4 regions of the Pontibacterium sp. genome follow, and region 1 is predicted to be linked to each of the others. Evidence: predicted binding sites of a transcription regulator. Region 1 holds the regulator's gene; each other region holds the start of a gene.

Region 1 (7,601 bases):
GCCGTTAAGGTGCTGAGCTTTTCCCCCAGCGTCTGCAGTTCGAGCATCTCTTTTTTAATTTGGGTTTTACTGACCCACTCCTCTTCTGAGGAATCGTCTTTTGAAAAATCTTCGTTGTTAACCATGGATAACCAGTATTAGCTATAAAACACGGTGGCCAGACCCAGAAACGTAAAGAATCCAACCACATCGGTAATTGTTGTAAGCAGGACGCTGCCAGCAAGGGCAGGGTCGATACCGACGGCTTTGAGCCCAAGGGGTAATAAGGTACCCGCCATCGCGCCTGCAATAAGATTAATCACAATCGACAGAGCGATAATAATGCCTATTGTTGTATCTTGGAACCAGGCGATCGCTACTGCAGCCACGACGAGTGCCCAAAGTAGGCCATTCATCGCACCAACGATCATTTCGCGGCTTAGAAGCCAGTTAGCATTGGACTTCTCCACATGCCCCAAAGCCTGACCACGAATCACCAGTGTTAATGTTTGAGAGCCAGCAATCCCACCCATCGATGCCACGATAGGCATAAGAACGGCCAGTGCAACGACCTTATCGATCGTCTCTTCAAATAATCCAATCACGGCTGATGCGACAAAGGCGGTGATCAGATTGATCCCCAGCCACAGCGCACGCCGACGGGTGGTTTTCATGACGGGCGCAAAGGTATCTTCATCTTCGTCCAGACCGGCCATGCTCATCAGTGAGTGATCCGCGTCTTCACGGATGACGTCAACGACATCATCGATGGTAATACGGCCCAGCAGGCGACCGTCGTCATCAATAACCGGGGCGGAGACCAGGTCATGCTGTTCGAACAGTACGGCCACTTCATTGTCGGGCATGGTGGCCGAAATAGGCTCGATTTCGGTCACCATGATTTCGCGTACGGTGATATTCGGATCTGAGACCAGCAATTTCGTCAGTGGCAGAATTCCGATATAGGAATCCTTTCGGCTGACAACAATCAGGCTGTCGGTCATTTCCGGTATCTCTTTGTGACGGCGCATATATCGCATTACCGTCTCTACCGAGATGTCGGGTCTGATGGTGACCGTATCGGTGTTCATCAGGCCACCGGCAGTATCCTCAGGATAGGACAAAACCTGCTCTACGCGTTTGCGGTTTTGTTTGTCCATAATCCGCAGCAGCTCTTTCATGACCGTGTTCGGCAGCTGCTGAATGACGTCAGCCATGTCATCGGTATCCAGCGATTCGGTGATCGCCAATACTTCTGCTGCGTCCATTCGGCTTAGAATTTCCGCTTGTACGTCATCCCCTAAGTCCTGAAGGACTTCACCTTCCAGGTCTGTATTGATCAGATTCCAGAGAATCTGTCGTTCCTTAGGCGGGGACTTTTCAATCAGGCGGGCAACTTCTGCCGGGCGCAGGCTATGATTGAGGACAAAACGAATCTGTTGGAATTCGCCACTATCCAGCGCATCTGCAAGCTTTTCAAACTGTGTTCTCTGCGCTGATGTACTCATGCTGCGTTAACTCATAATCCGGAGGATAAACAGGGTAGGCTCCAATCTGTCCCAATTATAGCGGATTGTGACGAGGGGAATAACCCATGTGCGGGGGAGTGTAGCAAAAGCAGAGGTTTAAACCAGCCTGATTGCCGCGCTGGATTGAAACAATCTTATGTAGTGAAAGGGCTGGCTGCTCTGACACTGAGGATGGGTTGTGGATCGAGGGAAGATGAAGAGAGAGGGCTGTTGGAGGCGTCCTATTCTTCTTCGTCGAAGCGATTGTTGACCAGTGATTCGATGGCTTGCATCGCATCCTGTTCGTCATCACCTTCGATGCAAAATATCAGCTCGGTACCGATGCTGGCTGCCAGCATCATAACGGACATGATGCTCTTGCCGTCGACCTGGCGTCCTTCCTTGGCGATTTTTATATCGCTGGAGAAGCGGCCGGTTACGCCGGTGAGTTTCGCAGCTGCACGGGCGTGAAGGCCCAGTTTGTTGATGATTTCTAGTTTCTTTTCGATCATGTCGTTAGGTCTGTCACTTCAGTTCCCGATGGCGGACATGGACATTATCCATAAGTTTTTCAAAATGAGAAGCTAAACGGGTCGCCAGGTAGACTGATCGATGATGCCCCCCCGTACAGCCTATGGCCACTGTAATGTAGCTGCGATTGTTGGCGGCGAAGCGTGGTAACCAGCATTCCAGATACTCGGTAATGTGGTCCTGCATCTCCTGCACCTGATCTGATTCAGATAAAAAGTTGATCACAGGCTGGTCCAGACCCGAGTATTGACGCAATTCAGGAATCCAATATGGGTTGGGCAGGACGCGGACATCGTAAACAATATCGGCATCCAACGGTACACCGTGTTTAAAGCCAAACGATTCAAACTGCACTGCAAGTGACTGATCACTGCGGTCGGCAATGCGACTTTTAACCGTATCACGCAGGTCGTATAGGTTCAGACGTGTTGTGTCGATGCGCAAATCGGCCATTTTAGCGATGGGTTCGAGTAGCTGCTGTTCGAGCTGAATCGATTCCAGCAGGCCGCGATTATCGTCTGATAGAGGGTGTTTACGGCGTGTAGAACTGTAGCGCTTTAGCAGAGTTGCTTCTGATGCATCAAGGTAAAGCACTTCGTAGTGTGCTTCCTGCTCATCTTTTTTCAGTGCTTCGAGAATGGTGGGAAGCTGCGCCAGATTGCTCAGCAAATTGCGTGCATCAATACTGATCGCAATGTGCTCTGGATGCTGCGGATCACTGGTCATCTGAGCAACCAGTGAGGGCAGCAGGGTCGCAGGAAGATTGTCGATGCAGTAGAAGCCGATATCTTCTAACGCCTGAAGCGCTGTACTTTTACCAGATCCTGATCGGCCGCTGATAACAACAAGCTTCATGTCCCCTCCTGCCTGTGTGATGAGGTATTTCGTTAATTGCCCAGATCAGAAATGACGGTATACAGAGCGGCATCATCACTGGTATTACGTAGGGCACTGCGTACCGACTCCTGACTAAACAGCTCTGCAGCTGAAGCCAGCGTCTGAAGATGTTCGTCACAGGCTTCTTCCGGTACGACAAGGGTGAAGATCAGATCTACGGGCTTGCCATCAATTGAGTCAAAATCAATCGGTGAGTCCAGTGTGATCAGGTAGCCCAAGGCGTTCTGACAGTCTTGTAGCCGGCAGTGGGGGATTGCCACGCCATCACCGATACCGGTGCTGCCTAGACGCTCCCTGCCGAGTAGTCCTGAGAATACAGTATCAGCTTCCAGACCGGGATTTTGCTCGGCGATTAGCTGACTGGTTTTTTCCAGTACACGTTTTTTGCTTCCGCCCTCGAAGCCGCATAGGGTTCTCGAGGGCGTCAGTAGCTCTTGAATCAACATAGGGTGTGTTGAGAATGATATGACTTATTTGTGTTTTTTGAGTTTTTCTTTGTGCTTAATGATCTGACGGTCCAGTTTATCGACAAGACCGTCGATAGAGGCGTACATATCATCATGTTCGTGAGCAGCAAAGATCTGTCCGCCGGCAAGGTGAAGATCACCTTCTGCTTTCTGACGTTTTTTGTCGACGCTGAGTGTCACCTGGACGTTGGTGATATTGTCAAAATGCCGTCCCAGTTTTTCAAACTTGGAGTGCACATAATTACTCATAGATTCAGTCAGTTCGACATGATGGCCAGTAATATTAATCTGCATAGGTCTCTCCTATTGGCAGTGACTGTATTCGTCCTGTGTTTCCGTTTCCATTAAACCAGACGCTTGCGTTCATTAGAAGGCGGAATGCTCATTGCCTCCCGATATTTCGCAATTGTACGTCGGGCTACTTTAAATCCCTGTTCGTCCAGAAATTGTGCGATCTTATTATCACTTAACGGTTTTGCCGGATTTTCAGCGGCAACCAGTTTTTTAATCAGCGCTCGGATTGCCGTAGAGGAGGCGGCTCCACCATCGTTGGTGTTTACGTGGCTGGAGAAGAAGTACTTCAGCTCAAAAATCCCTCTCGGGGTGTGCATGTACTTTTGTGTCGTGACACGGGAGATGGTTGATTCGTGCATTTCAACGGCTTCTGCGATGTCATGCAGTACCATGGGTTTCATCCCTTCCTCACCGTGCTCGAGAAAACCTTCCTGTCGTTTAACGATTTCGTTTGCGACTTTCATCAGGGTTTCGTTGCGGCTCTGCAAGCTCTTTATAAACCAGCGCGCTTCCTGAAGGTTGCTTTTCAGGTAGTTGTTATCGGCGCTGTTATCAGCCCTGCGTACCAGATCGGCATAGCCGGAATTGATTCTCAGGCGGGGTGATACTTCCGGGTTAAGGTTGACCGTCCAGATACCGCGCTGTTTAGTGACAATGACATCCGGTATCACGTATTCAGCGGTACTGGAGGTAATTGATGCGCCGGGTTTTGGATTCAGCTGCTGGATGAGCAGACTGACCTGCTGCAACTGAGGTTCTTTGAGCCTCGCTTTACGCATCAGTTGACGGTAATCGTGGCTACCAAGTAACTTCAGGTAATTTCTGACGACTGTCAGCGCCTGCTTTTTCCACGCAGTGTCATCCGGGAGTTGCTCCAACTGAATTGCGAGGCAGTCGCTGAGATCTCGTGCGCATACACCAGGAGGATCAAATTGTTGAATGCGTCGCAGCACTGCTTCGACTTCATCCAGATCTAATTCCTCGATGCCATCCTGTTGACGCAGATGTTCGTGGATATCTTCAAGTGTAACCGTGAGGTAGCCATCGGGGTTGATACCATCGATCAGACTGGTCGCAATTAACCGATCCTGATCGCTCATAGGCGTCAGGTTCAGTTGCCAGTGGAGGTGATCCTGTAGCGTTTCTTCTGCGGTGTCATTGGATTCGAAGGTGCCTTCAGAGTCGTCTCGGCTACTGCCTGGAGCTGAACTCTGAAAGGTGTCATCCCAGCTGCTGTCGGTACTGAGTTCGGCGGGGATCTCATCATTCCAGTTATCGTCGGCAACTTGAGCTTCTTCTGTATGCTCCTGTTCCGCGTGAGCTGTCACTTCGGAATCCGGGGTTGTATCTGAGGCTGAGTCCGGCGTGTTTTTTTCTTCACTTGCCGGGGTGTCGGTGTCGCCTTCCTCATTAACATCCAGCATCGGATTGTTTTCAAGCGCTTCCTGAATCTCCTGTTGCAGGTCCAGTGTCGATAGCTGCAGCAACCTGATCGCCTGCTGGAGCTGAGGCGTCATGGTGAGTTGCTGGCCAATTTTGAGTTGTAGCGCTTGCTTCATAACTACTCGATAGAAACCTGTGCTGCGTTAAAGAAAAGTTCAGCTTGAATAATGACTTACAGTTGAAACGTATCACCCAGATAGGCTGCACGTACAGCGTTATTCTGCATAATAGCATCCGGAGCGCCACTTGCGAGGATTGTTCCTTCACTCACGATATACGCTTTCTCACAGATATCCAGCGTTTCCCGAACATTGTGGTCGGTGATCAGGATGCCAATGCCCTTGCTTTGCAAATGCTTAATCGTACTTTTTATATCGTTAACAGAGATAGGGTCGACACCCGCAAACGGTTCATCTAGCAGGATGAACGAAGGTTCGGTGGCCAGTGCTCGGGCGATTTCAACGCGTCGGCGTTCGCCGCCGGATAAACTCATGCCTAAGCTGTCAATAATATGGGTGATGTGGAACTCTTCGAGCAACTCGAACATTTTTGTTTCGCGCTGCTTTTTGTCCAGATCATGTCGTGTTTCTAAAATGGCTAATAGATTGTTCCGGACACTCATCTTGCGGAAGATCGAGGCTTCCTGTGGCAGGTAGCCGATACCGCAGCGAGCACGTCCATGCATCGGCAGGCGAGTGATCTCTTTTTCGTCGATCAGTACCTGTCCGCGATCAGCACGTACCAAGCCAACGATCATATAGAAACAGGTGGTTTTGCCTGCGCCGTTGGGCCCTAGCAGGCCAACAATTTCACCACTTTTAATCGATAGGGATACATCTTTGATGACCTCGCGGCCTTTATAACTTTTGGCAAGATGCGTTGCTTGCAGCTTACTCATTGAGCGTCCTTATCTTTTTTGGGCTGGATGATCATCTCTACCCGGCCGCTACTGCCATCTTTGCCATCACTATACGCGTCTACAACTGAAGTTTTGAGGTTGTAGAGTATGCGGCTACCAGTAAATGTATCTTTGTCGCTGATAACTTTAGCGTTTTTCTGAAGTGTGAGGTGTTCTTTCTCTACTTTGTAGATAATCGTATCGCCCCAGGCGTCGGTATATGGCTTATCGGTATCGGGCTTTTGGCGGAAGTGGGCTTGATTGCCGTACGCGGTAACCAGCTCAACGCCTTCTTTGCCTCGCTCCATTTCTACCCGGTCAGCTTCGATTAGCAGGGTACCCTGAGTGATTTTTACGTCACCAACATAGACGGTTCGACCGGTCCGTTCATCAATCGACGCACTGTCAGCGCTGACGTGAATAGGCTTCTCTCGGTCTTCCGGTAGCGCGTTGGCCGTGGCGCTGAGCAGCGTTGCAACCATCAGTGCCAGAAATTTAGTCTTCATTCTCATGCAATCCCTGTACGTTTGATAACAACTTAAGTGTTTTATTCTCGAACGAGGCTGTCATACCGGTAGCGTCGTAGCGAACGTTGTCAGAAAGGATGGTGACTGGTTCATCCGTTTCAGCCAGCTTTGTATCGGGGTAAAGCGTTAGTGTCTCGGTCAGAACCAGGGTTACAACCCCGGAACTGGTACTGTCTTTAACGCGAACATCTCCACTGAGCAAGGCTTTAATCCGGTCATCCGGCAGGGTGCCATGTTTAGCCGTTGTCGTCGTTACTGAGCCGTCTGTCCCGTAAAGAATGATCTCAGGAGTTGTGAGCTCGCTCTCAGCCCGGTCGGGATAGTGATCCAGGCGAGGAGTGGAGAATGTTTGCTCGAGCATGCCTTGGTCATCAAATACCCGTGTGCGGGTATCGGTTGCAAAGTAGTCTTCGCCTTGTTGTAGCGCTTGTGGGGGGCGGCTTCTTTCGCTAGGTGCAATACCTAAGCCCCAGTAAAGCAGTACGGGGCCAAGCAGAAGCGCAGCAATAATCAGGCGAGTGCGGGCGGTAGACACTAGAGGTATGGCTCCCATACCTGTTCAAGTTTGTCCTGGGCAGCAAGGATCTTTTCGCAGAATTCACGACCGGCTCCTTCGCCGCCGCGACGTAATGTGCACCAGTCAGCATGTTGTTGAACCAGAGGGTGGCCGTTGGGCACGGTGGCTCCAAACGTCACCGCGCGAATAGCCGAAAGATCTGGCAGGTCATCACCGATATACGCGGTTGTTTCTGCATTGTGTCCGCTTTTTTGCCATAGCTCTTTCAGTGCGGTCAGTTTATCTTCGCGGCCTTGCTCCAGATAGGTGATGCCCAGCGAGCGAGCGCGAAGTTCAACCTGAGAGGAGCGTCGGCCTGTAATGATGGCTGTTTCAATACCGGCTTTCTGTAAAAGCTTAATGCCAAGCCCATCCAGGGTATTAAACTGTTTCACTTCCTGGCCATCTGGAAGGAATAACAGCTGTCCATTGGTCAAAATACCGTCAACGTCGAATACCGCCAGTTTAACATCCTGAAGTTTCGTGGCTTGTTCGTCAGTT
Region 2 (7,469 bases), on a different contig from region 1:
TAAGCCGGGCATTCGTAGCTACTTTATTGGTTCCAATGCGGAGCGTGTGGTGCGTCATGCGGGGTGTTCTGTGGTGATAGTGCGCAACGACTGATCTCATATTTAGGCGTTACCAGGTGTAATAAAGTCCGGGCTTATCCCCGGACTTTTTTGTTTTGAACCATCTTATCCGATTCAATATTTCTGGCTTTTCTCATTTGCTTCATCAGGGCTTGAGCACTGTCGCATGGCACTGTTCATCGGGTTGCTCAAGTCAGGTTGGCTTTATTTCCTATACTTAGAAAACTCTTAATCAGTTTGATGGTGAGCGGAAATGAAGAAAACAAAGCAGATTGTGGCTTCAGTTCTTATCATGATGCTGGGCCTTATACAGTTGCCCGTCGCTCAGGCGGCAATGATCACGACCGACCAAGCGATACAAGCGCAGCAGGGTGATGCTGAGCGGGCACGCTTGATCTCCTTGCTGCAAAAGGATGAGTTGCAACAACAATTAACAGTCTATGGATTGGATGCGTCGATGGCGGCGGAACGGGTCCGTAGCATGAGTGATGCCGAGGTGGCGATGCTTAATGCGAAGCTGGATGAGTTACCGGCGGGTGAAGGGATTGTGGGCTTGGCCGCCCTGTTCTTTATCGTATTCATCATCACGGATGCCTTGGGTGCGACCGACATATTCACCTTTGTTAAACCGATCCGATGATCAGGATATCTGCACTCCTGAATGTGCATAAACTCAATATATGGCTGATTGTAGGAAGCCTGTTTCTGACGGGGTGCAGCAGCAAAAGTGTCTGGCGTGAGCAGGCCAGCAGCCTGCATCAACTGCCTACCGCTATCGAGCTGGAAGACACACCGTTCTTTCCACAGACCCAATATCATTGTGGTCCCGCTGCACTGGCGACGATTCTAAGTGCGACCGGTGTTGATACTGTGCCTGACGAACTCACACCTTATGTCTATCTACCCGAGCGAAAAGGAAGTTTGCAGGTGGATCTCGTCGCGACAACACGCCGTTTTCAACGGTTACCTTATGAGTTAACAGGGCGCGTGGATGTGCTCTTTGCCGAAGTGGCCAACAACCAACCGGTGCTGGTGATGCAGAATCTGGGGTTTGATTGGCTGCCGCAGTGGCATTACGCGGTAGTGGTTGGCTATGACCTGGAGCGGGAAACCGTCACGCTGCGTTCAGGTGAAGAGCGGCGGCGTGTGGTACCGATCTACACCTTTGATAAAACCTGGGCACGGGCTAAGCGTTGGGCAATGGTGGCCGCACCACCTGAACGTATCCCTGTGAGCGCAGATGCTGATCAATACGTGCGTGTTGTACATGATGTAGAAAAGCTGCATCCAGAGATCGCTGTCAGCGCCTACCAGCATGCAATAGAGCGCTGGCCGGATAATGCGCTGATATGGTTGGCGCTGGGTAATGCGTTGTACAGTCAACAGCAGTATCAGGGTTCTGTCTCAACGTACCGTGAAGCACTGCAGCATCATCCTGACAACGAACAACTGTGGAATAACTACGCCTATGCGTTGAGCTCTGTCGAGTGTGGCGAAGCGTCTCGCGCTGCGATTCACTGTGCGGTGCGGATTAAACCGAATGACCCCCTCTTAATCGACAGTCTCTACGAGTTGCACCAACATAACGTCAAGACAGCGCTATTGTGTGATGTGGTGCATTGCCCTCTATAAGTTGAGACATTCTCGGCTCGATCTATCTATATGGAGACCCCATGGACGGGGTGTGAACTCCATCTTCCGACCTTCGTCGCTGCTAACTGACTTGCCGTTTGTTCGGTCAGGCTGGTAAGTCAGTTATCCATTGTTTTTGTTGTTCCCCTCCTGATCGTTGATTCCTAGTGGTTTTTAAACTTGGCCCACTCTTTGCTGAAGCTATAGCTAACCAATAAAAAACAAAAAAGCTGAACACTGTTTGCTGCCGCACCTTTTGCATCTGGGGTGAGTGGGTCAAAACGAGCAGTGCTTCTTCAGCGGTACCACTGCCGGAGAGAGCCGAATGTCCCAAATCGAAACCTTCTACGAAGTCATGCGACGACAGGGAATCACCCGTCGTAGCTTCCTCAAATACTGTAGCCTGACCGCCGCTGCTCTGGGTCTGGGGCCAACGTTTGCGCCGCAGATCGCGCATGCGATGGAGACCAAAGAACGTACGCCGGTGATCTGGTTGCATGGTCTTGAATGTACCTGTTGTTCCGAGTCCTTTATCCGTTCTGCACATCCACTGGTTAAAGACGTGGTGCTGTCGATGATCTCACTGGACTACGACGACACGCTGATGGCATCTGCCGGTCATCAGGCCGAGGCCATTCTGGAAGAGACTATTCAGAAGTACAAAGGTAAGTACATTCTGGCCGTAGAAGGTAATCCACCGCTCAACGAAGACGGCATGTTCTGTATCGTGGGTGGTAAACCGTTTCTCGATCAATTGAAGCACGCCGCGAAAGATGCGGCAGCCGTTATCGCGTGGGGTTCCTGTGCATCCTGGGGTTGTGTGCAGGCCGCACGTCCGAACCCAACACAGGCGGTACCGATTCACAAAGTGATTACCGATAAACCGATTATCAAAGTGCCCGGTTGCCCGCCGATTGCGGAAGTGATGACCGGGGTGATCACCTACATGCTGACCTTTGGCAGGCTGCCAGAGCTGGACCGTCAGGGGCGTCCGAAAATGTTCTACAGTCAGCGAATCCACGATAAATGTTACCGCCGTCCGCACTTTGATGCGGGGCAGTTTGTTGAGCAGTGGGACGATGAAGGCGCCCGCAAAGGGTACTGCCTCTACAAAGTGGGCTGTAAGGGGCCGACCACCTATAACGCGTGTTCAACCGTCCGCTGGAACGAAGGCACCTCCTTCCCGATTCAGGCGGGCCACGGGTGTATCGGTTGCTCCGAAGATGGTTTTTGGGACAAAGGCTCCTTCTATGATCGCCTGACCAATATTCCGCAGTTCGGCATTGAGAAAAATGCCGATCAGATAGGTACCGCCGTCGCCGGTGGTGTGGGTGCGGCCATCGCGGCCCATGCTGCCGTGAGTGCAGTGAAACGCGCGCAGCACAAAGGAGATCAGGAATAATGACCGAACTGAATACAAAAAATCTGGATAACAGCGGTCGTCGTATTGTTGTTGATCCCGTGACCCGTATCGAAGGTCACATGCGTTGCGAAGTAAACGTGGATGAGAACAACATCATCCGAAACGCCGTCTCCACCGGCACCATGTGGCGTGGTTTGGAAGTGATCCTGAAAGGTCGTGATCCTCGTGACGCCTGGGCGTTTGTTGAACGTATCTGTGGTGTCTGTACCGGAACCCATGCACTGACCTCAGTGCGCGCGGTGGAAGATGCGCTGGGTATTCAGGTACCGCTCAACGCCCACCTGATCCGTCATATGATGGACAAAACCCTGCAGATTCACGATCACATCGTCCATTTCTATCACCTGCACGCTCTGGACTGGGTGAACCCGGTCAACGCGCTAAAAGCCGATCCGGTGGCAACCTCTGAACTGCAGCAAATGGTGTCGCCGAAGCATGCGAAATCCAGCCCGGGTTACTTCAAAGATGTGCAGACGCGCCTGAAGAAGTTTGTCGAAACCGGCCAATTGGGCCTGTTTGCCAACGGTTACTGGGATAACCCTGCGTATAAACTGCCGCCGGAAGCGGACTTGATGGCTGTTTCCCACTATCTGGAAGCGCTGGATCTGCAGCGTGACATTGTCAAGATTCACACCATCTTTGGTGGTAAAAACCCGCATCCGAACTACATGGTGGGCGGTGTCGCCTGTGCGATCAACATCGATGGAACGGGTGCGTCCGGTGCGCCGGTGAATATGACCAGTCTGAACTTTGTACTGGAGCGTATCCGAGAAGCACAGGAGTTCACCAAAAACGTTTACCTGCCGGATGTGATGGCGGTGGCCAGTATCTACAAAGACTGGCTCTATGGTGGCGGTCTGGCCGCTGAGAACGTGCTTTCGTACGGCACTTATTCTCAGGTGCCGTACGACAAATCCACGGATCTGCTGCCGGCTGGTGCAATCATCGGCGGCAACTGGAACGAAGTGCATCCGGTGGATGTGCGCGACCCTGAACAGATTCAGGAGTTTGTTGATCATTCGTGGTACAGCTACGCCAACGGCGAAAAAGGCCTGCATCCATGGGATGGGGAAACCGAGCCGAAGTTCGAGCTGGGCCCCAATACCGTCGGCACAAAAACCAACATCAAAGAGCTGGATGAATCTGCGAAGTACAGCTGGATTAAAGCACCACGCTGGCGCGGTCATGCGATGGAAGTGGGGCCACTGTCTCGTTACATCATCGGTTACGTATCCGGTCAGGAATATGTGCAGGAGCAGGTGGATCGCTCCCTGTCAGGCTTTAATCAGGCCACCGGTCTGGATTTGGGACTGAAACAGTTCCTGCCGTCCACGTTAGGTCGCACGCTGGCACGCGCGCTGGAGTGTGAACTGTGCTGTGACACCATGCTCGATGACTGGCATCAGTTGGTGAACAACATCAAGAACGGTGACAGTTCGACTGCCAATGTGGAGAAGTGGGATCCAAGCACCTGGCCAAAAGAGGCGCTGGGTGTAGGGATCAACGAAGCCCCCCGTGGCGCGCTGGGTCACTGGATCAAGATCAAAGACGGCAAGATCGAAAACTATCAGGCGATTGTGCCCACCACCTGGAACGGATCGCCGCGTGATGCGCAGGGCAATATCGGCGCCTTTGAAGCCGCGTTGCTGAATACGCCGATGGAGCGACCGGATGAGCCGGTGGAAATTCTGCGTACGTTGCACAGCTTTGACCCTTGTCTGGCGTGTTCTACACACGTGATGTCCGAAGACGGCCAGGAGCTGACTAAGGTGAAAATCCGGTAATGTGCTGCGCGTAGGGTCGGTTGAGTCTGGTTCTGCGCGCTGTTCTGGGAGGTTAGAAAGATGACTATGTCAGTAAAAGAAGACGACCTGCTCACCGGAGAAGATGCAACTCGTGAAGAGCAGGAAAAACCGATCACCCGCAAACAGACCGCGGTGTACGTATACGAAGCCCCGGTGCGTTTATGGCACTGGGTGACCGTGTTCTCTGTACTGGTGCTGTGTGTCAGCGGTTATTTTATCGGATCACCGTTACCGACTATGCCGGGTGAAGCGATCGATAACTACCTGATGGGATATATCCGCTTTGCGCACTTTACGGCGGGCTACATCGTCGCGATCGCATTCATAGGCCGCATCTACTGGGCGTTGGTGGGGAACAGTCACGCACGTGAACTGTTTTTCCCTAAGCTGGCAACCCGTAAATGGTGGCGTGAAGCGATCCATGAGGTGCGTTGGTATCTGTTTCTGGAGAAAACCCCTAAGAAATATATTGGCCATAACCCGCTGGGGCAGCTGGCGATGTTTTTCTTCTTTGTGCTGGGCATGATCTTCATGATCATCACCGGTTTTGCGCTGTATGGCGAAGGACTGGGGCAAGGAAGTTGGGCCGATGTTGTTTTCGGCTGGGTGATCCCGGCGATGGGGCAGAGTCAGGACGTTCATACCTGGCACCATCTGGGTATGTGGTACCTGATCACCTTTATCATGATCCATGTATACGTGGCGGTGCGTGAAGACATCATGTCCCGTCAGAGCCTGATCTCCACCATGATTGGTGGCTGGCGTATGTTTAAAGATGACCGCCCGGACTGATCCGGCGGCATTTGACCATCTTCCGATTGCTCTGGGAGACCGTTGGTAGTCACTTATCAGATCCACCTGCTGATCAGTGACTACAGGCAAAATACCTTCAGGAACCTGTCGTTCCTGAAGGTCACGATTGTCATTCAATAGTTGGGCCTGCCGAAGGTATCTTATGCCGGAGGCGGGCCGTTTTTTTCAGAGTCGAGTCCAAGAGGTATCCCGTGCAAGCAACCGTACTTCGGCGACGCTTCTGTAGCCGAAAACCGGAACATCCCGGCGCTTTTCTGGAGCGTTGCTACATGAAACCGCTCCATATCTCCCAGTCTGAACTGGCGCGAACACTGGGGATCTCCCGTCGCCGGGTGAATGAGATCGTTAATGGTCAGCGAGCGATTACCGCCGATACGGCCTTGCGTTTAGCTGAGTGCTTTAAAACAACCCCAATGTTCTGGCTGGAAAAGCAGCAGTTGTGGGAGTTATATGTCGCCAGCAGGCTGCCCTGATAATTGTAGTAGGTCGCAGGGCAAAACCGCTGAAACATGGGCGTAGCGGATAGGTTCAGGCAGTAATGTTTGCGACATCTGGAACAAGACAGCGGTGCGCCACAAAAGCTATCGCACTCTTGTTGATCCTCTCAAGGGGCACTTTATTCTCAGCTACGTTAGCCGACGTAGTTGCCGTCAGCACCGGCGACGCTCAGCAGTACACCATCTATATTGGCAACACCCACTAAAGAGACTGCTTCTTGGTAGGTAATATTCGATGCAGAAGGCGCATAGTCGGCAATTTCAGTGCGAAATTCATCCGTAAATTCTCCATCCCGTAAAACCGTAGTTAGAAGAGCGTCAACACTTTCGTAAGCAAAGTCATTTCCGCCATAACTGATTGTATGGGCAGAGATTTCTCCATCGCGATAGATGGTTGTTTCTGCCAGACCCGTTAATAATATTGGGTCTGAACCAAGCACGCCTTGGTTCACAATAATTGAGAGTACGTTATTTTCTACGCGGTTGTTGGTAATGCCTATGTCAGTGACTGACATTGCAACATCGGAGAATTGTAGGGTTTCGATACCGGTTAGCGTATCAGTACCCTCAGACCCGACACGATCTGAAACAGTGACTACGCCATCTTGTTCAGTAAGCCTGTAGTTTGAACGAATGCCTGAAAAAACAGCCGTGTCACTGCCATCGCCACCTGTTATAGCATCGTTACCATTGCCTCCGGTGAAAATATCGTTCCCCGAGTAGCCCGATAGCGTGTCGGAATTATCGCCACCCGTAATATTGTCGTCACCCGCAAGCAGGGCTGACCACTCAGATGAAAACAATAAGGAGTTCAAGTCGATGCTGACATCGGTAAAAGAGACTCGATCGTATCCCTTTCCCGCGCCTAAATATTCAAGGTATAGGAAACTGGATACAGTCCCTGACGTTCCGGTAAGTGCGTTGGAATCGGTATAGGAAAAAGAACCTTCCAGGGTGTAGTAGGTTTTAAGACTGCTATTTGATAGCGACATCCAGGTGGATGTTATCAATGCGTCGTAGGGGGAGAAAAAGGACGTTCTGTCGCTAGTTTGAGTTGCGAAGACCAAACCTCCCACAGTGTTAAGCCCGAATGTCGTAGAGTTTGAGTCGACGGTTATATTCACAATATCTCCTCCTTGAAAACTATTTATTGGTCCCGCGTGAAGCCAGGGGATTCAGTCGCCCTCTGAATTGGATCATCATACAATCAACGATAGTGATACTCACCACTGCTTTGAA
Region 3 (7,601 bases), on a different contig from region 1:
CGGATACTGACCTTGGGCAGATCAAAGGTACGCAGCGCAATGTGGTCATTGATGAGGGTTGGGTTACGCTCGGCAAACAGCTGGTGGATCAATCGCGCATCAGGATTAATCTTCAGGTAGTCCTGCCACATCGCATCGAGCAGGTTACGCAGATCCTCGGTATTCATAGAGTTACCTCCCGTCCGGTGAGACCGGGTGGCAATCCATCGCGGGCCAGTTGAAACAGCAGTAAAGCGCTGAGGCTGGCACGTTCGGTCAGGCTGTCTAGACAGATAAATTCGTCGGCGCTGTGGATAAGTCCCCCTCTTACGCCCAGCGTGTCGATATTAGGCAGGCCATGGCTACTGAGATTGTTGCCATCGCAGCACCCCCCTGTTGGTTGCCAGCTCAAGTCAAGATCCAGCAGGCCGGCACAGTTTTTTAACAGGCCATAAAGGGATTGGTGAGCATCGTCCATGACTTTTGGCATGCGGCCAAAGCTGCCGTGCAGGCTGGCACTGAAGCCTTCCCGCTGGTTGATGGATAGCTGAATGTTTTCAAGCTGAGTCAGGCACCAGTCGGCATCGTCCGGGCGCTGGATACGGATATTAAACTTCACCACGCAGGTATCCGGCACCTGATTGGTCGTTGTCCCGCCCTCGATAATGCCGGTGTTAAGGGTTAAACCTTCGCGTGCACCATTCAGTTGTTCCAGTTGACTGATCGCCCATGCAGCAGCACTGATCGCGTTGCGGCCTTCCTGTGGGTTGCGTCCTGCATGGGCACTGCGTCCGTTGATACTCAGGGTAAAGTTACCGCTGCCTTTGCGTTCACCCGCTAAGTTTCCATCGGGCAGGGCAGGTTCAAATACCAGCCCCAGATGGTGGCGTGGGGCTTCACGGGCAAACCAGCCGGATGAGCCGGGGGAGCCGATCTCTTCATCTGGATTCAGCAGTACGGTCCAGCCAATGTTGTGATGATCGGGATGTTGCTCAAGGGCTTCCAGCGCACTAAGCATCACCAGTATGCCGCCTTTCATATCCGCTGCACCAGGCGCGTTTAGCGTGTTGTTGTCCTGATAGTGCGCGCTCTGGAAGGCTGAATCTTTGCCGAACACCGTATCCAGGTGACCGGTGAGCAGAATGCGGATGGGGGCATCGGGACGTTTTCGAATCCGCCACAAGCCCCCCAGTTCCTGTTCGATGATATGGCCCTGCATACTGACCCGTTGCCAGGGGTCGAGCGTGTACTTATCCACGGCGGCTTCCAGCCGTTCGGCAAACAGTGCGGCATAGTATTCGCCCACGCGATTGACCCCAACGGGGTTATGGCTGCCACTGTTGATACTGACCAGTTCCAGTAGTCTGTCTTCCATCCATGCGCGGTGCTGACTGAGCCAGTGTAGTGCGGGCTGATCGCTCTCGTGCATGCGCAGGTACATGGTCAGGCCTCCTCTGTACGCGTGTGCAGAAACTGCACCATAGCCTGACCCAGACGTTCGAGTCCGGTGTGGATATCGTCAGGAGGAATAATCAGGGATGGTGCAAGCCGCAACACATCGGGACCGGCGATCAGCACCATGACTCCCGCGTCCTGAGCTTGAACCAGCAGGTTACGGGCTTGCCCCTGCCATTGATCACACAGCTGGCAACCAATCAGCAATCCCTGTCCGCGAATATCGCTGAACAGATGATATCTGTCGTTAAGCTCATCCAGCCCATCCATAAACATCAGATGACGTTCTCGCACACCGTCGAGCAGGTCGCGGTCATTGACCAGTTCCAGCACCCGAGACGCAACGCGACAGCCCAATGGATTGCCGCCGTAAGTACTGCCATGCGTACCCACCGCCATGGCTTGAGCGACTTCGTCAGTGCATAGCATCGCACCAATCGGGAAACCACCGCCCAGTGCCTTGGCTGTTGTCAGGATGTCGGGTTTCACACCGGTGCGCATGTAGGCATATAGCTCACCCGTGCGGCCCACACCGGTCTGAATCTCATCGAAAATCAGTAGGGCATTGTACTGGTTGCATAACTCGCGGGCACGGCGGATGAAATCAGGGTCGGCAGGTAGAATACCGGCTTCTCCCTGTATGGGTTCCATAATCACCGCACATGTATGGTGTGAGATCGCTTTCTCCAGTGCCTGGATGTCGTTAAATGGCAGGTGGCTGATGCCCTCCGGTACCGGACCAAAACCCTCGCTGTACTTCGGTTGGCCGCCTACGCTAACCGTAAAGAAGGTGCGTCCGTGAAAGGCGTTATCAAAGGCGATGATCTGGTGTTTGTCGGCACTGTATTTGTCTACCGAGTAACGGCGCGCCAATTTGAGGGCGGCTTCGTTGGCTTCCGCGCCTGAATTGGCAAAGTAGACCTTGTCGGCAAACGTCATCTGGCAGAGCTGCTGTGCCAACTTAAGTGCCGGTTCATTGGTCCAGACATTACTCAGGTGCCAGAGTTTATTGGCCTGGTCGGTCAGCACCTTCACCAGCTCAGGGTGGCAGTGCCCCAGCGAATTAACCGCAATCCCACCGGCAAAATCGATGTAGCTGCGGCCGTCCTGGTCCCAAATATGAGAGCCTTCACCACGCACGGGAATCACAGCCCCCGGTGCATAATTGGGCACCATCACTGCGTCGAACGTGTGGCGGTTGAGTTCATGAGCCATCCGGCACCTCCTGTGTTGGAGCGATACCTTTCAGTTTAGACACAGTTTCAGAAAGGAAGTTGTTAACGGGTCAAAAAGTGATTAATAGCGGATAAGCTGCGGTTATCTGACGTTAACTTCTGAAATCTTTCAGATTGGCTGGAATTTTTATGCAGGGAGAAAGCAAAGAAAAGGGTGAAAGATTGTGGGGTGCAGACAATAAAAAAGCACCCCTTGAGGTGCTTTTCTAATTCGTGAGCAGTGTGAACGCTTACAGCGCGTCAGGACCGCTTTCGCCAGTACGGATACGGATAACCTGTTCCAGTGGCATAACGAAGATTTTACCATCACCGATTTTGCCAGTGTTTGCAGTAGAGGAGATCGCTTCGATCACCTGATCAACCATATCGTCGTCGACAGCGACTTCGATTTTTACTTTTGGAAGGAAATCTACAACGTACTCTGCGCCGCGATACAGTTCGGTATGACCTTTCTGACGACCGAAACCCTTGACTTCAGTAACAGTGACACCCTGGATACCGATTTCGGACAGGGCTTCACGGACGTCATCCAGTTTGAACGGTTTAATAACCGCGCTGACCAGCTTCATAACGTTCTCCTATTTGTCTTCTTGTCGCCCCTGCGGGCACGAGACATATTTATACTCAAAAGTAGATTTTGACCTAGTATACCCAGATTTCGCGAACTTTTCTCAGGGCTGTTTATAAATTGACCCTGTGGGTTTTACGAAAACGGAAAAAGGGTGCCGAAGCACCCTTAACTATTTGAGGCAAATGGATTATTTCGCAGAAGTGAATTCTGGATACGCTTCCATACCACACTCGGACAGGTCGACACCTTCGTACTCTTCCTCTTCGGATACGCGGACACCCATCACAGCTTTGATTGCCAGCCATACGACCAGGCTTGCTACGAATACCCAACCGAAGATAGTCAGTGCACCAATGATCTGACCGGAGAAGGTAACGTCACCGTTGGTAACCGGTACCAGCAGCAGACCCAGCAGACCCACTACACCGTGTACGGAGATCGCACCTACAGGGTCATCAATCTTCGCTTTATCCAGTGCCAGAATGCTGAAGACAACCAGCGTACCACCGATAGCACCAAACAATGTTGCCTGCAGTGCCGTTGGCGTAGAAGGCTCCGCGGTGATCGCAACCAGACCCGCCAGTGCACCGTTCAGTGTCATGGTCAGGTCCGCTTTACCGAACAGCAAGCGTGCTACGATCAGGGCTGCAACGACACCACCTGCAGCAGCTGCGTTGGTGTTCATGAATACCACAGCGACAGAGTTAGAGTTTTCTACATCGGAGGTCGCCAGTACGGAACCGCCGTTGAAGCCGAACCAACCCAACCACAGTACGAATGTACCCAGTGTTGCCAGTGGCAGGTTTGCACCCGGAATCGCGTTAACCGCACCGTTTTTAGCATATTTGCCTTTACGCGCACCCAGTACCAGCACACCCGCCAGCGCTGCAGCAGCACCTGCCATGTGTACGATGCCGGAACCTGCGAAGTCAGAGAAGCCCAGATCGCCAAGGTTGTACATACCGAATACGTCGTTGCCGCCCCAGGTCCATGAGCCTTCCAGTGGGTAGATCACACCGGTCATCACAACTGCGAACGCCAGGAATGCCCACAGCTTCATACGTTCAGCCACTGCGCCGGATACGATAGACATCGCCGTTGCAACGAATACCACCTGGAAGAAGAAGTCAGCCGATGGAGCGTAGGTTGCTGGCTCTTCAGCACCGGTGAAACCGTCACCCGTGATGCCGCTCAGCAAATATTCACCGCCGTACATAATTGCGTAACCGGACACCAGGTACATGGTGCAGGAGATCGCGTACAGAGCGATGTTTTTGGTCAGAATTTCAGTGGTGTTCTTAGCACGAACCAGACCGGCTTCCAGCATGGCGAAACCTGCCGCCATCCACATGACCAGTGCACCACACACCAGAAAATAAAACGTATCCAGTGCATATTTAAGCTGGGTTACATCACCCGCTGTTGAATTCAGAAGTTCTTCCATTGGTAAGGTCTCCAGAAAATCTCAAATAGGGTTTATAGGGCGTCGTTACCGGTTTCACCGGTACGGATTCGAATAGCCTGTTCCAGCGGCATAACAAAAATTTTGCCATCGCCGATTTTTCCGGTTTGTGCAGCGGTGCTGATCGCTTCTACAACCCGATCAACCAGCTCATCGTTGACGGCTGCATCAACACGGACTTTTGGCAGAAAATCCACGACATACTCGGCGCCACGGTACAGTTCGGTGTGACCTTTCTGACGGCCAAAACCTTTAACTTCACTGACGGTGATACCGTTAATACCGATTTCAGATAGTGCTTCCCGGATGTCATCCAGTTTGAACGGCTTGATAACCGCAGATACCAGTTTCATTTGTGTTATCCCCCGATACTCTGTTGTTACTGTGAGTGCATGTCACAGCGCAAATGAATCAATTGGTTTGATCTGTGTATAGCGAGGGTCGTGCCATGTTTTTAAAAGTTGTTTTAAAACATGTGGTTACTCTGTTTTGCGTGAGTGGGTGAATGATTGAGGCGCACTTATGGCGCACGAGTCTGTAGTCTGGCAGTGCACAATTCGGGTGCGTGCACCATTTTGAGGCGCGCCCCAATAGTGCGCGTGAACCTGCTATAGTCGGGGTCTGAAAAATGCATAATGTTGAGGCACAACATGATTAACCAGAAACTGATTGATGGTCTGAGTGACCAGTTTGCGCAACTGATGTCTGGACAGGCGCAACTGCCCGGTGAAGAGATGATGAAAGAGCAGGTGAGTGCGATCCTGCAAGGCACCTTTAACCGACTGGATCTGGTGACCCGTGATGAGTTTGATGCTCAGAAAGCTGTGTTGATGCGTACGCGCGAAAAGGTTGAACAGCTTGAGAAAACGTTAGCAGAACTGGAGCAGAAACTGACAGAGCGCGACGCCTGATCTATTTCTGACGAGCTGGTAGGCGGCAACGGAACCTGTCGCGGCCAGCTTGCTGTATTTCCCGATCCAAGGAAGGATGTTATGTCACTCGCAATCGTCCACACCCGTGCACAGGTGGGTGTTGAAGCCCCTGAAGTTACTGTTGAAGTCCACCTGTCCGGTGGTCTGCCCGCACTTTCAATCGTCGGCCTGCCCGAGACTGCGGTGAAAGAAAGCAAAGAACGCGTGCGCAGCGCACTGATCAACTCCGGTTTTAAGTTCCCCCAACGCCGCATCACCATCAATCTCGCCCCTGCGGACTTGCCTAAAGAGGGTGGCCGGTATGATCTGGCGATTGCTATTGGCATTCTGGCGGCCAGCCAGCAGGTTCCGATGGAAGCGTTAGAGCAGCGGGAGTTCCTTGGCGAGCTGGCATTGTCCGGGCAGGTACGCCCGGTGCGCGGAGTACTGCCTGCGGCGATGCGTTGTGCGGAGAAAGGTCATAGCCTGATTCTGGCGCAGGATAACCGCGAAGAAGCGGGTATCGTACGCAGTCTGGCCATCTATCCCATTGAGCATCTCCTGCAGCTAGTCTCACATTTGTTGGGCAGCGAGCTGGTGCCCCGATATTGTGCAGAAAATAGTCAGGCACTGGCTGCGCCGAAATACCCTGATCTGCAAGATGTTAAAGGACAGAGTAAAGCGAAGCGGTTGTTAGAGATTGCAGCGGCTGGGCAGCACAATCTGATTTTGGCAGGTCCGCCAGGTAGCGGGAAAAGCATGTTGGCGAACCGTTTACCCGGATTGTTGCCCTTGATGCAGGAGGGTGAGCGGTTAGATGTGGCGGCGGTGTATTCGGTGTCCGGTATCAGCGGGGATGTTATCAGCGGACGGCGTCCCTTCAGAGCGCCCCATCATACCGCATCGGCGGTGGCACTGGTGGGAGGGGGCAGCAGTCCCCGTCCGGGTGAGATCTCACTGGCCCATCAGGGTGTCCTGTTCTTAGATGAGTTACCCGAATTTAATCGCAAGGTGTTGGAAGTGCTGCGCGAACCGATGGAGTCAGGCGAGATCCTGATCTCCCGCGCCGCGCGCCAGTGTAGTTTTCCTGCCCGCTTTCAGTTGATCGCGGCCATGAACCCCTGTCCTTGTGGGTATTACAACGACGGCACCGAGCGGTGCCGTTGCAGCCCGGATATGGTGCGCCGTTATCAGGAGAAAATATCGGGTCCGTTGCTTGATCGTATCGATATGCAGCTTTGGGTGAGCGCCATCTCCAAGCAGGAGATGCTGGAACATACGGGCACCAATGAAACCAGCGCTCAGGTGCGGGAACGGGTGGTGGCTGCCCGTGAACGCCAGATTCAACGTCAGGGATGCTGTAACCAGCAGCTGGAAGGTCCTGAGCTGGAACGACAGTGCGCAATCAGCGAAGACGACAAACTGATGCTGGTGAATGCACTGGAGAAAATGCAGCTGTCGGCGCGGGCCTTTCATCGCATCTTGAGGGTCGCCAGAACCGTCGCGGATCTGGCCGGGCTGGAGCAAGTGGGAACCTCCCACCTGCTGGAAGCCCTGAGTTACCGCCGTGGACTTACGCCTGTTCCAGCATCTGCACGAAGTCTTTAAACGGCACGGGAGGGCTGTACAGATAGCCTTGTACCTGATCGCAGCCGTGCTGGATCAGGAAATCGAGCTGTTCAGGGGTTTCGACCCCTTCTGCGACTACTTTCTTATCCAGACTGTGGGCAAGGTTAATAATCGCACGCACGATTTCGGCATCGTTCGGGTTGTCTGCCACATTGCGGATAAAGGAGCGGTCAATTTTCAGGGTACTGATCGGAAGCTTCTGTAACAGGGCGAAGGATGAATAGCCGGTGCCGAAATCATCCAGTGCAAAGTCGATGCTCAGATTAGACAGTTCCTGCAGACAGTAACTGACATGTTGTTCATCGCTGATCAGGGCGGACTCAGTCAGTTCAAACTCTAAAAATGCGCTGTTGATCTGA
Region 4 (7,601 bases), on a different contig from region 1:
ATCGTCCGCTAACTTCATTGCTTTGATTGATGCTTTATATTCGTGTTCGTTCAGCTCTTCAAAGCCCCAGTTTTTGCACATGCGGGCATGTAAGAAATACTGGTTGATGGCGGTTAGCTCGTTTCTCAGTACCTGGTTGAGGTGCCTAAGTACTTTTGGATCACCTTTCATAGATAGCACTCCGCGGTTTATTGTGTTTTCCGGACAGGGTAGCGGACAGTATAGATCAGTCGTTTCTCTATCAGGAATGTGGAAAATCTGTTGCAGAGCAGATTGTCCTGTATGAAAAAAATTAATGCAATTGATATTGCAAACTGTTCTCATTAAGGTGTAGTATCTGGTCATCTCTTAACCAGAGGCTTGATTATGTACGTCTGTATCTGCAACGCTGTCACTGACCGCGATATTATGAAAGCAATTGATGAAGGTGTTTCTACCGTGGAAGGGTTGGGTGAAACGCTAAATGTTGGTACATGTTGTGGCCGCTGCACAAGTTGTGCAGAAGGTTTGATACAGAGTACACAGATGAAAGCAGGATACGATAACGATCCGATGCAGCTGGCGGTCAGTGCCTGATCTGATTGCAGCGTTTCTCTGTATTTTGTTGATTGATAAGAATGATAGATAAGCCTGAATGGGAAACTGTTCAGGCTTTTTTGTGTGCTAGCGGCGATTAAAGTTTGCCAAGTCGACGTTCAGAAAGTGCTGATAGTCCCACATATCAGAAAGCAGCTCAGGATAGTATTCGGGTTTTATCAGATAACACCAAGCGGTGTGATCGTTTGTTGAGGTTGAGACCCTGACCCTTTCCCGCCTATAAAGGTAGCCTTCATATCTGTCTAGATGCTCTATATCTGCCGAGGTCAGTTCCTGATAAAGCATGCCATAGGTGGTTTTCCCGTTTGCCGGACGAATCCCGGGAAAGGTCTGTTGTCTGACCTTGAAGCAGCCGAAGTCTTGAAGCTCCGCAGGAGTACCGGGCTGGACAACGCGTTGCGTAACTCGGTTGATGATTTTCGGCACCATCAAGGTGCCATAGCAAAAGAGAGAATTCTGCATTAGGTTTTGGGTGTTTTTATATTGGTTGAGCCCATCATACCGCTAAGTGCGTAAGAAGTGAGTCGGGATAATCTATGTTTTTTCGACCGGTCCGATTTCGTGGCTGAAGGTTTGGGAACTTGTTCTTGCTTGTGCTGCCTGAATAGAGCCGTGGGTCTGAATAGCATATCCCTTTATATATCTAAGAGGTGTGCATTAGACTGAGAGTATATTGGATAGCTTTAAGGTGAGCGCAGGAGTGAAAGATGCCTCTTAAAATGGTTGGTGTATCTGGAGTGTTGTTGACGATGTTGCTGGCAGGTTGCGCCGGACAGCAGCAAGGCCGGTTAGATCTGGCTTGTCGGCAGGGGATCGAAATTGCTTACGATGAGTTGAGCTTTGCGCGCAGTCAGGGATTTAGTGGCTCTGTTGCATGGGGCAAGGCTGCAAGCTTGCTTGGGGCTGCGAAAGTGGTAGAGCAGGTCGAAAACTATCAGCAGTGTGTTGATAATGTTGAGAAAGCCCGGTTTTATATCCGCCAGTCTCAGGGCAGTTGATACTGCATCAGAATCAGGTCTTCGCCCCGTTGTTGATAACGTATCAGTTGTTTCTGATATTGGGGTGGTGTGGATTCGTCTGCCGGTGCGAAGCCAGCTTTGGCGTAAAATTCCTGCAGATGTTGATAGGGAAAGCAATAGCAGGCTTGTTGCTTCCAGTAACTGCTGCATGCTTGTAGCAGTATGCCCCCTAAGCCTTGTCCTCGAAGTTCTTGAGCTACCCAAAGGCCTCGTAAAAGCGTGCCTTCTGCGGTGGGGGTAAAGCGCACAGCCGCGATTGTCTTGTCATCTGTTTTTAACCAATAAGCCTTGTCCCTGCTATCTGCTTTGCCTTTGTGTCCGTTGCGCTTATAAAAGCGATTCAGTAGGTAGAGTTCTTCTTCTGTTGCTGCTGAAACATACGGCTGAGTACTCAGGGGTGGCAACGTTTTAATCCTTAGTCATCGATTGATAAATGCTTTTGCCCCGATTGGCTGCAGGGGCTTTCTCTGTGATGTTGGAGCAAAGTTGTGTTTTGGTGTTAAGGCTATTCCCTGAGAGGGGGTATAGATCTTATGTGGTTGATGGGTGGCTTATTTTAACGCTATGGGTTTGGCTATAGTAGTTTAATCCACACCTCCAACTTTGGTCAGGATGGGATGGTTCATGAAAGTGTCATCTATTGCACACGGATAGTGCTCGCGCTGCCTTTTTTGCACTGCAATATGGCTGTCTTAGTTTTGTCATAGGGCGCTATCGGTGTAAGAAAGGAGTTATTCTGTATGTAACCTATTGTTTTTTTAAGATTATTTATTGTGATGGCATGGGGTGTGCTGGATAGGTGGTAGATCATCAGAATATTTGAAGTCCGAAGGGGGATATATCAATGATGAAACCATTTGCAAAAGCACTTGTAGCTGCCGGTTTGATGACGGCCTCGGTAACAGCTTCAGCAGGCTTGTCCGCTAATATCGGTGCGATGAGTGATTACTGGTTCCGCGGTTTGGATCAGACCGGAGCAGGCAACGGTGCTTCTATGATGGCGGGCCTTGATTACGATCAGTCAGGCTTTTACATCGGTACTTGGGCTGCGGACGTGTCCAATGGGCTGGAATATGATCTTTACGCAGGTTATGAAGGTGAAGTCGAAGGTATCGGATACGGTGTTGGTGTTACAGGTTACTTCTATACCGAAGAGTCTTTTATTGATGGCTCCTATGAAGAGCTAAATCTGTCCCTGTCGTATGGCCCGGTTAGTGTGAGCCATAACATAGGTACTTTTAAAGATGATACTGCGGGGCCTGATGTTGATTACAGCTTTACGTCGTTAACAGGTGAGTATGCAGGTGGTTACCTTACATACGCTGTTTACGGTGACGAAGTTGACGGGGATTACGTTGAAGTAGGTTACGGTCTGACGTATGAAGGGCTGGACTTTGGTGTGGCAGCGATCTTTCCGGACGAGGACGCCTCGGCTGCGAATAATTGGGTGAGCAGCAGCAATACTGTCACGCTGACCATTGGCAAGAGCTTTGATTTGTAGGCTGTCCTACTAGTCAGTGATTGGTCTCACTCTTGGGTGGGGTATTTTTATATCTGACGGTTGGTTATTGCTACAGAAGTAAAGGCTTCAGTCAGGTGTTTGGGGCAGTGTGGGGCTCTTAATGTCGTTATGCGGGCTGAGTTTCACTAATGTGGCATGGGCAAACAATAGCCATACATCAGATATAGAAAGCCTAATGGAATGGGCATAAAAAACCGCAGCGTTTGCTGCGGTTTTTTTTATTGCGTCAATGGTCGGGGCTTAGTCGCACAATGCGTCTAGTTTCTTCTTAAGAATGCCGTTGACTGCGCCAGGGTTGGCTTTGCCACCTGTTGCTTTCATAACTTGTCCCATAAAGAAGCCTAGCATTTTACCGCGCTTGTCGGGTTCGGCTGCTTTGTATTGCGCTACCTGTTTATCCGCTTTAGAGATAACCTCGTCGACAATCGATTCAATTGCACCGGTATCGGTTACCTGCTTCAGGCCTTTGGCTTCGATGATTTCGTCAGCGCTTCCGCCTTCCGCCCACATCACTTCAAACACTTGCTTGGCAATCTTGCCGGAGATGGTGTTGTCCTTGATGCGCTCAACCAATCCGCCAAGTTGTTCGGCAGAAACCGGGCTGTTAGCAATGGTGGTGTCGTTTTGGTTCAGGTGCTTGGACAGTTCGCCCATGACCCAGTTTGCAGCCATTTTTGCATCGTTGGCGGCTTTTGCGACGATTTCGAAATAAGTGGCGAGATTGTGGTCACCTGACAGGACCATCGCATCGTAGTCGCTCAGCTTATATTCCTCGATGAAGCGTGCTTTGCGTGCGTCCGGAAGCTCGGGCAGGCTGTCGCGTACGGCGTCGATGTAATCTTCGTCGATAACGATAGGCAGCAGGTCCGGGCAGGGGAAGTAACGGTAGTCGTTTGCTTCCTCTTTGGAGCGCATAGAACGCGTTTCGTTTTTGTTGGCATCGTACAGGCGGGTTGCCTGTATCACGCGCCCGCCATCTTCAATCAAATCGATCTGACGCTCGATCTCTCCGACAATCGCTTTTTCGATAAAGCGGAAGGAGTTGATGTTTTTGGTTTCGGTGCGAGTGCCAAACTCTTCCTGACCTTTAGGGCGTACGGAAACGTTGCAGTCACATCGAAATGATCCTTCTGCCATGTTGCCGTCGCAAATGCCCAGACTGGTCACCAGCGCGTGGATCTTGCGTACGTATGCGACCGCTTCTTCCGCAGTACGCATATCCGGTTCGGATACGATCTCCAGCAGCGGTGTGCCTGCCCGGTTAAGGTCGATACCGGTCATGCCGGGGAATTCATCATGCAGCGATTTGCCTGCATCTTCTTCCAGATGCGCGCGGGTCACGCCGATGCGTTTGCTGGTGCCGTCTTCCAGTGTTATATCGATATGGCCAATGCCAACGATTGGGTGGAATAACTGGCTGGTCTGGTAGCCTTTTGGCAGATCCGGGTAGAAGTAGTTCTTGCGGTCAAATACCGATGTGCGACCGATCTCGGCATCAATCGCCAAGCCGAACTTCACCGCCATGCGCAGCGCTTCTTCGTTAAATACCGGCAGGGTGCCTGGCAGCGCCAGATCAACGGCGCATGCCTGGGTATTAGGTTCGGCACCAAATGCAGTGCTGGCACCGGAAAAGATTTTGGATTTTGTGGCGAGCTGGGCATGGATTTCCAGCCCGATTACCGCTTCCCATTCCATTATACGTTAACCTCTCAGATGCCTTGTGGTGCTTGCTTGTGCCAGTCAGTTGCCTGTTGGAACTGATGGGCGACGTTCAGCAGTTTCTGTTCTGCAAAATAGTTGCCGATGATCTGCAGGCCCACAGGCAGACCTTCGGTCTGACCACAAGGGATAGAGATGCCAGGCATACCTGCAAGGTTCAGGGAGATGGTGAAGATATCTTCCATGTACATTGCGACCGGATCGGAGGTTTTCTCGCCCAGCTTAAATGCAGGGTGAGGTGTGGTTGGCCCCATGATGACATCAACTTCATTCAGCGCATTCACGTAATCTTGCTTGATCAGGCGGCGAATCTGCTGTGCTTTTTTGTAATAGGCATCGTAGAAGCCTTCGGACAATGCGTAAGCGCCCACCATGATGCGGCGTTTAACTTCCGGGCCAAAGCCTTCGCCACGAGAGCGCTTGTACAGATCTTCCAGATCAACCGGGCTTTCACAGCGGTAGCCGTAACGTACACCGTCGAAGCGGGACAGGTTAGATGAGGCTTCTGATGGCGCGATGATGTAGTACGCCGGAATCGCCAGCCCGGTATTAGGCAGGCTGACCTCTTTAACGGTTGCGCCCAGCGCTTCATATTCTTTGATTGCGGCTTGAACCTGCTGTGCAATCGCAGGGCTGAGGTCATCCGGGAAGAACTCTTTTGGCAGGCCAATTTTCAAGCCAGCCAGGGGCTTGCTCAGGTCTGCGGTGTAATCCGGTACGTCTTTCTGCATGCAGGTGGAGTCGTTTGGATCAAACCCTGCCATGACGTTCAGCATCATTGCTGCATCTTCTGCGGTGCGGGTCATCGGGCCACCCTGATCCAGAGAAGAAGCAAATGCGATCATGCCGAAACGGGATACGCGACCGTAGGTCGGTTTCAGGCCAGTAATGCCGCACAATGCAGCAGGTTGGCGGATGGAGCCGCCAGTATCGGTGCCTGTCGCTGCCGGAGCGAGTAATGCGGCTACCGCTGCTGCGGAGCCACCGGATGAGCCGCCGGGTACACAGTCTGTATTCCAAGGGTTACGCGCAGGTCCGTAGAAGCTGGACTCGTTGGAAGAGCCCATCGCGAACTCGTCCATATTGGTTTTGCCAAGCATGACGGCGCCTGCCGCGTTGAACTTATTCACAACAGTAGCGTTGTACGGCGAGATAAAGTTGTCCAGCATTTTAGATGCACAGCTGGTGCGCACACCCTCGGTGCAGAAAATATCTTTGTGAGCAATGGGCAGACCGGTGAAAGCACCTGCATTACCGGCTGCGCGTGTGGCATCGGCGGCATTGGCCTGTTCAAGTGCCAGCTCGCCGGTCACTGTGATGTAGCTGTTGTATTTGCCATCTTCCGCTTCGATGCGGTCAAGGTAGGCTTGCGTCAGCTCGACACTGCTGAAATCGCCGTTTTCCAGCCCCTGGGCCAGTTCGGCTAGCGTTTTGTCAAACATGAGAATTTGAGTCCTTCGATATTCCGATAAGGTGCAAGAAGTGGTTCGTCATTAATAGAGTGGAGATCACTCAATAACTTTAGGAACCTGGAATAGACCGTTTTCCACGGCAGGGGCAACCGATTGGAGATTATCGCGATTGTTCTCTTCGGTTACCGCGTCTTTGCGCAAGCGCTGAACGGCATCCAGCGCGTTCGCCATAGGCTCAACATTACTGGTGTCTACGGCCTGCATCTGGTCGACCAGATCCAGAATGTTAGACAGATTTTGGGTGTATTCCGGGATATCCTGCTCATCAATTTGCAGGCGTGCCAGATGGGCAATTTTTTCCACATCAGAGCGGTCTAGAGCCATAGTTGCTTCTCGCTGGGTTGGAAGTCGTTTTGACGAAAAGAGATTAGCAGATAACGTTACCACATCAGCGGTTTTACATGAAGGCTAGGCGGACGGTTTGAGCCGTCCGTGTCTTGGATGCCGGGGTGGCTCTTGAGGTTTTTTACGTTTGATTTGGGTGTCGCTTATTTCCGACTTTGTCGGTGGAACGGCGACAGTTTTTTTACAGGGGCACCTAAATGGCCAAAATAGGCCAACTCATTTGGTTTTGAGTGCTTCAGACGCGCTTTCAATCTTGCTGAAATGGCACCCGATTGTTAGAGTTAGCTGTTTATTATAGTGCTCACTCAGTCCTTTATAATCCCAGGAATAAGTATTCCATGCTCAAGAAAATTCGTGGCCTTTTTTCCAGCGACCTGTCCATCGACTTGGGCACCGCTAATACCCTGATTTTTGTTCGTGATAAGGACATTGTTCTTGATGAGCCTTCTGTTGTAGCGATACGCGAAACGGGCAATCAGAAATCGGTTGCTGCGGTAGGTGCCGACGCTAAACGTATGTTGGGTCGTACACCGGGGAATATCACCGCTATTCGTCCGATGAAGGACGGTGTCATCGCTGACTTCCATGTGACCGAAAAAATGCTGCAGTACTTTATCAGCAAAGTACATGACAACAGCTTTCTGACTCCCAGCCCTCGTGTGCTGGTGTGTGTGCCATGTAAATCTACACAGGTAGAACGTCGTGCGATCAAAGAATCCGCGATGGGTGCGGGTGCACGTGAGGTTTACCTGATTGATGAGCCAATGGCTGCGGCAATTGGTGCGGGTCTTCCAGTTGAGGAAGCGCATGGTTCTATGGTGGTTGATATCGGTGGTGGTACTACCGAGATTGCTGTGATTTCCCTGAACGGTATTGTGTATGCCGATTCTGTGCGCGTGGGCGGTGACCGCTTTGATGAATCTGTTG

The links. Region 1 encodes sigma-54, which starts transcription at its own class of promoters, with help from an activator protein. Its sites were predicted from a motif close to TGGCACNNNNNTTGCTNT; they were not measured.
Region 2: the regulator sigma-54 is predicted to act here: its motif matches at 1,874-1,891, upstream of ABYW01_RS08510 (hydrogenase small subunit).
Region 3: the regulator sigma-54 is predicted to act here: its motif matches at 5,134-5,151, upstream of ABYW01_RS02550 (P-II family nitrogen regulator).
Region 4: the regulator sigma-54 is predicted to act here: its motif matches at 2,394-2,411, upstream of ABYW01_RS07440 (TorF family putative porin).

Annotation. Positions count from the first base shown of each region.
Region 1 covers NZ_JBFGYC010000011.1:15,830-23,430, reverse strand. Annotated here, with positions in the region: partial or broken gene yjgA (ribosome biogenesis factor YjgA) at 1-125, opposite strand, end outside; gene mgtE (magnesium transporter) at 138-1,487, opposite strand; gene ABYW01_RS01605 (HPr family phosphocarrier protein) at 1,730-1,999, opposite strand; gene rapZ (RNase adapter RapZ) at 2,013-2,873, opposite strand; gene ptsN (PTS IIA-like nitrogen regulatory protein PtsN) at 2,906-3,361, opposite strand; gene hpf (ribosome hibernation-promoting factor, HPF/YfiA family) at 3,386-3,676, opposite strand; gene ABYW01_RS01585 (RNA polymerase factor sigma-54) at 3,727-5,235, opposite strand; gene lptB (LPS export ABC transporter ATP-binding protein) at 5,292-6,017, opposite strand; gene lptA (lipopolysaccharide transport periplasmic protein LptA) at 6,014-6,523, opposite strand; gene lptC (LPS export ABC transporter periplasmic protein LptC) at 6,513-7,079, opposite strand; gene ABYW01_RS01565 (KdsC family phosphatase) at 7,079-7,601, opposite strand, start outside.
Region 2 covers NZ_JBFGYC010000128.1:341-7,809, forward strand. Annotated here, with positions in the region: partial or broken gene ABYW01_RS08495 (universal stress protein) at 1-94, shown strand, start outside; gene ABYW01_RS08500 (DUF6627 family protein) at 314-700, shown strand; gene ABYW01_RS08505 (PA2778 family cysteine peptidase) at 697-1,692, shown strand; gene ABYW01_RS08510 (hydrogenase small subunit) at 2,018-3,094, shown strand; gene ABYW01_RS08515 (nickel-dependent hydrogenase large subunit) at 3,094-4,899, shown strand; gene cybH (Ni/Fe-hydrogenase, b-type cytochrome subunit) at 4,960-5,712, shown strand; gene ABYW01_RS08525 (HigA family addiction module antitoxin) at 5,925-6,206, shown strand; gene ABYW01_RS08530 (hypothetical protein) at 6,365-7,354, opposite strand.
Region 3 covers NZ_JBFGYC010000021.1:10,413-18,013, forward strand. Annotated here, with positions in the region: gene ABYW01_RS02525 (DUF1338 domain-containing protein) at 1-167, opposite strand, end outside; gene ABYW01_RS02530 (hydrolase) at 164-1,420, opposite strand; gene ABYW01_RS02535 (aspartate aminotransferase family protein) at 1,423-2,649, opposite strand; gene glnK (P-II family nitrogen regulator) at 2,900-3,238, opposite strand; gene ABYW01_RS02545 (ammonium transporter) at 3,428-4,684, opposite strand; gene ABYW01_RS02550 (P-II family nitrogen regulator) at 4,717-5,055, opposite strand; gene ABYW01_RS02555 (accessory factor UbiK family protein) at 5,353-5,613, shown strand; gene ABYW01_RS02560 (YifB family Mg chelatase-like AAA ATPase) at 5,695-7,221, shown strand; partial or broken gene ABYW01_RS02565 (putative bifunctional diguanylate cyclase/phosphodiesterase) at 7,187-7,601, opposite strand, start outside.
Region 4 covers NZ_JBFGYC010000104.1:357-7,957, reverse strand. Annotated here, with positions in the region: gene bfr (bacterioferritin) at 1-171, opposite strand, end outside; gene ABYW01_RS07460 (bacterioferritin-associated ferredoxin) at 367-576, shown strand; gene ABYW01_RS07455 (gamma-glutamylcyclotransferase family protein) at 664-1,059, opposite strand; gene ABYW01_RS07450 (hypothetical protein) at 1,305-1,595, shown strand; gene ABYW01_RS07445 (GNAT family N-acetyltransferase) at 1,583-2,020, opposite strand; gene ABYW01_RS07440 (TorF family putative porin) at 2,461-3,117, shown strand; gene gatB (Asp-tRNA(Asn)/Glu-tRNA(Gln) amidotransferase subunit GatB) at 3,379-4,833, opposite strand; gene gatA (Asp-tRNA(Asn)/Glu-tRNA(Gln) amidotransferase subunit GatA) at 4,848-6,299, opposite strand; gene gatC (Asp-tRNA(Asn)/Glu-tRNA(Gln) amidotransferase subunit GatC) at 6,366-6,653, opposite strand; partial or broken gene ABYW01_RS07420 (rod shape-determining protein) at 7,013-7,601, shown strand, end outside.